DNA from 3 places in the Nonomuraea sp. NPDC004580 genome. Region 2 is predicted to be linked to each of the others. Evidence: predicted binding sites of a transcription regulator. Region 2 holds the regulator's gene; each other region holds the start of a gene.
The links. The regulator HrcA, encoded in region 2, represses chaperone genes, less so after heat shock. The targets are predictions, from matches to a motif close to TTGGCACTCTCNNNNNGAGAGTGCCAA.
Positions count from the first base shown of each region.

Region 1: the regulator HrcA is predicted to act here: its motif matches at 667-693, upstream of groES (co-chaperone GroES).
Region 3: the regulator HrcA is predicted to act here: its motif matches at 1,361-1,387, upstream of ABZW11_RS39690 (DNA starvation/stationary phase protection protein).

Region 1 is NZ_JBEXLH010000043.1:18,507-20,769, reverse strand. It holds gene ABZW11_RS32580 (methyltransferase domain-containing protein) at 1-259, opposite strand, end outside; gene groES (co-chaperone GroES) at 780-1,094, shown strand; gene groL (chaperonin GroEL) at 1,169-2,263, shown strand, end outside.
Region 2 is NZ_JBEXLH010000018.1:78,954-81,216, reverse strand. It holds gene hrcA (heat-inducible transcriptional repressor HrcA) at 343-1,356, shown strand; gene dnaJ (molecular chaperone DnaJ) at 1,368-2,263, shown strand, end outside.
Region 3 is NZ_JBEXLH010000069.1:2,221-4,483, reverse strand. It holds gene ABZW11_RS39695 (alkaline phosphatase PhoX) at 1-545, opposite strand, end outside; gene ABZW11_RS39690 (DNA starvation/stationary phase protection protein) at 813-1,280, opposite strand; gene ABZW11_RS39685 (MerR family transcriptional regulator) at 1,397-1,996, shown strand; gene ABZW11_RS39680 (VIT domain-containing protein) at 1,993-2,263, shown strand, end outside.

The DNA of each region.
Region 1 (2,263 bases), on a different contig from region 2:
TGGCCTGTTCGAGCCCGTGCGGCGTGAAGAACATCCGGTCGGCGTCCGCGCCGAACTTGGCTCTGGCCCGATGCCGCAGCCCCGCCTGGGTGAGCGCGGCGGAGGTAAGCGCCGCGTCGTACGTCTTGCGCAGGGTCGTGGCGGCGGCCACGGGATCGGCGCCCGCCAGCTCGCCCGCCTCGGCCAGCGCCCGCAGGCCGCGCGGGGTCAGCAGCTCGGTGAAGGCGTCGAGGTCCACGTCACCCGACGTTAGCGCCACGCCCGCCGTCCTCAGGACGGGGAGACGCGCCTCAGGGGGAGCCCCAAGGACGGGGAGACGCGCCTGAAGGGAGGCGAGGCGCGGGCAGATGAGATGCGGGCGGGTGAGATGCGGGCGGGGGATTAGTGCGGGGGGACCTGGGCGGGGGACCTGCGCGGGGGGACCTGCGCGGGGAGACCTGCGCCCGTGGGGACCTGCGCGGGGTGGTGCGGGTAGGAGGCGTGCAGGTGGGTAGGGCCGGGACGGGTCGGCGTCGTGGTCCGAGCGGGCGGGAGCGGCGTGGCCGGTGAGGCGAACATTCGTGCACGTGGGAGACTGGACCAGGTCAACGGCCTGTTCGGAGCTCTGATCGCTCTCAGCAGACGCGTTCGTGTTGACTGTCAAGCCCCTCTTGCATATGTTTCCTGTTGGCACTCTCCCCTTGAGAGTGCCAACGTGCGACGAGGCAGGTCTGACACCCGCGACGGCAGGCCCAGCTGGTCGCCTCTTCTAGATCATTCAAATCTGAAGGGGAGGTCCGATCGTGACGACCGCCACCAAGGTTCCCGTTAAGCCGCTCGGCGACCGCATTGTGGTTCAGCCGCTTGAGGCCGAGCAGACCACCGCTTCCGGCCTGGTCATCCCGGACACCGCCAAGGAGAAGCCGCAGGAGGGCAAGGTCCTCGCGGTGGGCCCGGGCAACTGGGACGAGGACGGCGAGAAGCGGATTCCGCTCGACGTCTCCGAGGGCGACATCGTCCTCTACAGCAAGTACGGCGGCACCGAGGTCAAGTACGGCGGCGAGGAGTACCTCGTGCTCTCCGCCCGCGACGTTCTCGCGATCATCGAGAAGTAGGCCGGATGTGTCGAGCCCCGGGCGCTCTTGAGGGCGGCCGGGGCTTTCGACGCTAGGAGAGGAACTTTCAGACAATGGCGAAGATCCTGGAGTTCGACGAGGACGCCCGCCGCGCGCTCGAGCGCGGCGTGAACGCCCTCGCGGACGCCGTCAAGGTAACCCTCGGCCCGCGGGGCCGTAACGTCGTCATCGACAAGAAGTTCGGTGCGCCGACGATCACGAACGACGGTGTGACCATCGCTCGTGAGATCGAGCTGGAGGAGCGCTACGAGAACCTCGGCGCCCAGCTCGCCAAGGAAGTGGCGACCAAGACCAACGACATCGCGGGCGACGGCACCACCACCGCGACCGTCCTGGCCCAGGCCATGGTCCGCGAGGGCCTGCGCAACGTCGCCGCCGGCGCCTCGCCGCTGTCGCTCAAGCGCGGCATCGACAAGGCCGCCAAGGCCGTCAGCGACCGCCTGCTGTCGACCGCCCGCGAGGTGGCCGACAAAAAGGAGATCGCCAACGTCGCCACGATCTCCGCGCAGGACGCGCAGATCGGTGACCTGATCGCCGAGGCGTTCGACAAGGTGGGCAAGGACGGTGTGCTCACCGTCGAAGAGTCCAACGCCATGGGCATGGAGCTCGAGTTCACCGAGGGCATGCAGTTCGACAAGGGCTACCTGTCGGCCTACATGGTCACCGACCCCGAGCGCATGGAGTCCGTCCTCGAGGACGCCTACATCCTGCTCACCCAGGGCAAGATCTCCTCCATCGCGGACTTCCTGCCGCTGCTGGAGAAGATCGCCCAGACGAAGAAGCCGCTGCTCGTGGTCGCCGAGGACGTCGAGGGCGAGGCCCTGGCCGTCCTGGTCACCAACAAGATCCGCGGCACCTTCACCTCGGTGGCCGTCAAGGCCCCCGGCTTCGGCGACCGCCGTAAGGCGATGCTGCAGGACATGGCCATCCTCACCGGCGGCCAGGTCGTCAGCGAGGAGGTCGGCCTCAAGCTGGAGCACGTCGGTCTCGAGGTGCTCGGCACGGCCCGCCGCGTCGTCGTCACCAAGGACGCCACGACCATCGTCGACGGCGCCGGTGACGCGCAGGCCATCGAGGACCGCGTCAAGGAGATCAAGATTGCCATCGAGCAGTCCGACTCCGACTGGGACCGCGAGAAGCTGCAGGAG
Region 2 (2,263 bases):
CCGTACTGAGATGGCGGGCCGAACTGAGCGGGATCACCGTACTGCGGTGGCCCCTGTCCGAACGGAGGCTGTTGCCCGTACTGGTGTGGTCCCTGCGGCGGCTGTCCTTGTGGGGGCGGTCCGTACTGGGGCGGACCGTAGCCTGGCGGCGGGCCGTACGCCGGAGGCCGGGAATCGTCGGTCATGAGGGCAAGTGTGAGGCCTGTCGCTCACAGGAAGCCAGACAGCAGTTGGGACGCGGTGTTATCGCACCTTGTGGGCGAGAGCCGTACACTTGGCACTCGGGAACACAGAGTGCTAGACACCACGTTCCTGTAAGGGACAGAGGCAGGAGGTGAGCACGTGCTCGACGATCGGAAGCTGGCGGTGCTCCGGGCCATTGTCGAAGACTACGTGTCCACCAACGAACCGGTGGGCTCCAAGGCGCTGGCCGAGCGTCACAATCTGAAGGTCTCCCCGGCGACGGTCAGGAACGACATGGCCGCGCTGGAGGAGGAGGGCTACATCACCCAGCCCCACACCAGCGCGGGCCGCGTGCCGACGGACAAGGGCTATCGCCTGTTCGTCGACCGGCTCTCCCAGGTCAAGCCGTTGTCGGCGGCCGAGCGGCGGGCGATCGAGACGTTCCTCGCCGGCGCGGTCGACCTCGACGACGTCGTCACCCGCACGGTCCGGCTGCTGGCGCAGCTGACCAGGCAGGTGGCGGTCGTGCAATACCCGACGCTCAACCGTTCGACGGTCCGGCACGTCGAGCTCGTCCCGCTGACCGACCGGCGGGTCATGCTCGTGCTGATCACCAACACCGGCCGCGTCGAGCAGCGCGTGGTGGAGCTGCCCGAGGCGGTCGAAGACCACCGCATCGCCAACCTGCGCGCCGTGCTCAACGCCTGCCTCGACGGCTGCGGCCTGAGCAGCGTGCCCGAGCTGGTGGCCGACCTGCCGGAAAGGCTCCCGATCGAAGACCGGCCCGCCGCGGCGACGATCCTCTCCGTGCTGCTCGAGACGCTGGTCGAGCGGCACGACGAGAAGATCGTGTTCGCCGGCGCGGCCAACCTCGCCGGCGCCGACTTCGCCACCGGCCTGCGCGACGTGCTGGAGGCGCTTGAGGAGCACGTCGTCCTCATGCGGCTGCTCGGCGAGACAACCTCAGACACCCCGTCCGCGCTCACCGTGCGCATCGGCTCGGAAAACCCGTACCTCAGGGGCACATCCGTCGTCGCGACCGGATACGGTTCTGGCGACAACCAACTGGCCCGGCTCGGCGTTCTGGGGCCGACCAGGATGGACTATCCCGTGACGATGGGCGCCGTGCGCGCGGTGGCACGCTACGTCAGCCAGATCCTGGCTGCATCATAAGAGGTCGATAAGTGGCAAACAGCGACTACTACGCCACCCTCGGGGTGCGCCGTGACGCTAGTCAGGACGAGATCAAGAAGGCGTATCGCCGGCTCGCCCGAGAGCTGCACCCTGACGTGAACCCCGATCCTGACACACAGGAGCGGTTCAAAGAGATCACGCAGGCCTACGAGGTGCTGTCCGACCCGAACAAGCGCCAGATGTACGACCTGGGTGGCGACCCCTTCGGCGGCGGCGCGGGAGCGGGCGCCGGCGCGGGAGGTTTCGGAGCGGGCTTCCCGTTCAGCGACATCATGGACGCCTTCTTCGGCACCGCCACCGGTGCCAGGGGGCCCCGCTCACGTGCCCGCAGGGGACGCAACGCCACCATCAGGGTCGAGCTCGACCTGCGCGAGACGGCGTTCGGCACCACGCGCGAGCTGGCCGTCGACACGGCCGTGCTGTGCGACATCTGCCACGGCGCCGGCACCGCGCCGGGCACCCACCCCGACACCTGCGACATGTGCAGCGGGCGCGGCGAGATCTCCCAGGTGACGCGGTCCTTCCTGGGCCAGGTCATGACCTCGCGGCCCTGCCCGCAGTGCGGCGGCTTCGGCAGCATCATCCGCAACCCCTGCCAGGAGTGCTCCGGCGACGGCCGGGTGCGCACCCGCCGTACGATCAAGGTCCGCATCCCCGCGGGCGTCGAGGACGGCACCCACATCCAGCTCGCCGGCGAGGGCGAGGTCGGCCCGGGGGGCGGCCCGCCCGGCGACCTGTTCCTCGAGATCGCCGAGCGGCCCCACGAGATCTTCGAACGGCGCGGCGACGACCTCCACTGCACCGTCCAGATCCCGATGACGGCCGCCGCGCTCGGCACCGTGCTGTCCGTCGAGACCCTCGACGGCGCCGAGGAGATCGACGTCCG
Region 3 (2,263 bases), on a different contig from region 2:
TCGCCCGGCCTGAACCGGTAGAAGCAGCCGTCGAGCTCGTCCTCGGTCATGTAGATGACCCGCCGCTCGGGGTCGCAGGCGGCGGCCTCGTGCTTGAAGCGCCCCATCGCCAGCCGGGGACGCGCGGCGCGGGCGCCGTAGGGGTCGCATTCGAAGACGCGGCCGCGGTGGCCGAGCTCGCACGACAGCCACGTGTGCCACGGCGTGGCGCCGCCCGCGCAGTTGAGGTCGGTGCCCGACAGGATGCGGTAGGCGTCGCCGATGCTGCCGTCGGCCCTGAACCGCAGCGCCGACGCGCCGCCGAGCAGGGGCAGCTCGGAGTTGGACACGTAGATCCAGCCGGCGCCGTCGGGGAAACAGGCGCCGCCGTCGGGGGCCGCGTGCCAGGTCAGGCCGGCGACCTTGTGACCGCTGCGGGCCACCACCCGGCCGGTGAACCCAGGGGGCAGCGCCAGGCCGTCGGGGCCCGGAAGTCCGAGCGGACCGTACGGGCTGATGCCGCCCGGCAAGAGCGGGCCCGTGCGGAGGAGAGTCTTGTGCGACATCGTGGGGCCTCCCTCTAGGTGCCACGCTAGTCGACCGCACCGACATGAATGGCAAGGACTCGCGAAACCAAACTCTGCGCAAACCTCGCCACCGGTGCGCGTGGGACGGCTCGGGCAACGGCCCGGACAACGGCCCGAGCAACGGCCCGAGCAACGGCCCGAGCAACGGCCCGGACAACGGCCCGAGCAACGGCCCGGGCAACGGCCCGGACACACGAAAGCCCGGGCCGCACGCCCGGGCTCTCCTTCGTCGCGCGCGCCTTCGGCTCAGCGCTGTGCCTGGAACATCCAGTGCTGCTTGTCGACTTCCTGCGCCACGGCGATGAGCAGGTCCTGGCTGACCGGGTCGGCCTCCTCGGTGGCCGCGATGCGCTCGTACATGCGCTTGCTGATGCCGCCCAGGATGTCGGTCATGGTCGCCACGACCTTGCCGTCCTCCAGCCAGCCGCCGTCCGGCTGCTGGAGCTTGGTCTCGCGGGAGACGGTCGCGGCGCGGCCGTCCGGGTTGGCGCCCAGGGCCACCATGCGCTCGGCGATGGTGTCCATGTGGGTCCTGGCGAGGTCGGTGACCTCGTCGAGCTGCAGATGGATGGGGCGGAAGTGGGAGCCGATGAGGTTCCAGTGGGACTGCTTGGCGACCAGGGACAGATCGATGAGATCGACCAGGGCGCCCTGGAGGGCCTCGACGACGGTGTTCTTGGCGTCGCCCGTGAGTGGTCCGGTGATTGTAGCCATGCGTACTTTCCTCCCCGCCAGTCGGCTTTTACACCTTTAGAACGGTTTTCGGCCTGCGGTTCTTCCGCCACACGAGCACGTTGACACTGTAACAATGACAGTGTCATTGTGGAGGTATGAGCGAGACCTGGACGATCGGCGAGCTGGCCGAGCACGCGGCCCGCGCGCTGCGCGACGGCGCGGCGACCGCCGGACACTCCGCGAACGGACGGGTCCGTGATGTGCCCGGGGAGCGGCTGATCAGGTGGTACACGACGATCGGGCTGCTCGACCCGCCACTGACCCGGCGCGGCAGGATCGCCCGCTACGGCCGCCGTCACCTCCTGCAGCTCGTGGCCGTCAAGCGCATGCAGGCCGCAGGCCACTCGATCGCCGAGATCCAGACGACCCTGACCGGCGCCACCGACCACACCCTGGAGCAGGCGTCCGGCCTGAACGGGTCGCTCCCCCGCCCCGGCCCCGCCCCGGCCGCCGGAGGGGGCGGGGAGCGGGCGCGCTTCTGGGCCGAGCGGCCGGGTAGCCCACCGGAGGAGCCGGTGCGTGACGTCGCCGCCCGTGCCCAAGAGGCGGCCGGGGTCGTCACGGGGGTCAGGCTGGGCGATGGGGTGCGGTTGGTGCTCGACGGGAGGCGGGCGCTGTCGGATGAGGACGTTCAGGCGGTGCTGGCGGCGGCCGGGCCGCTGCTCGCGGTGCTCGAAGAGAGGAAGCTGACATGAAGATCACTTCGCTGGAGCCCGCGCGGTGCCTTCCGGTGCCGGACGCCGGGTTCGGCGCGCTGCTGACCGAGCGCGGCAACCTGCCGCTGGAGAGCGTGGACGTGACCGCCGCCATCTCGGGCCTGATCGCCGGGGTCGAGGTCACGCAGGGGTTCACGAACCCGTACGACGTGACGCTTGAGGCCACGTACGTCTTCCCGCTGCCCGACAGGGCGGCGGTGACCGGCTTCCGCATGGAGGCCGACGACCGGGTGGTGGAGGGCGTGC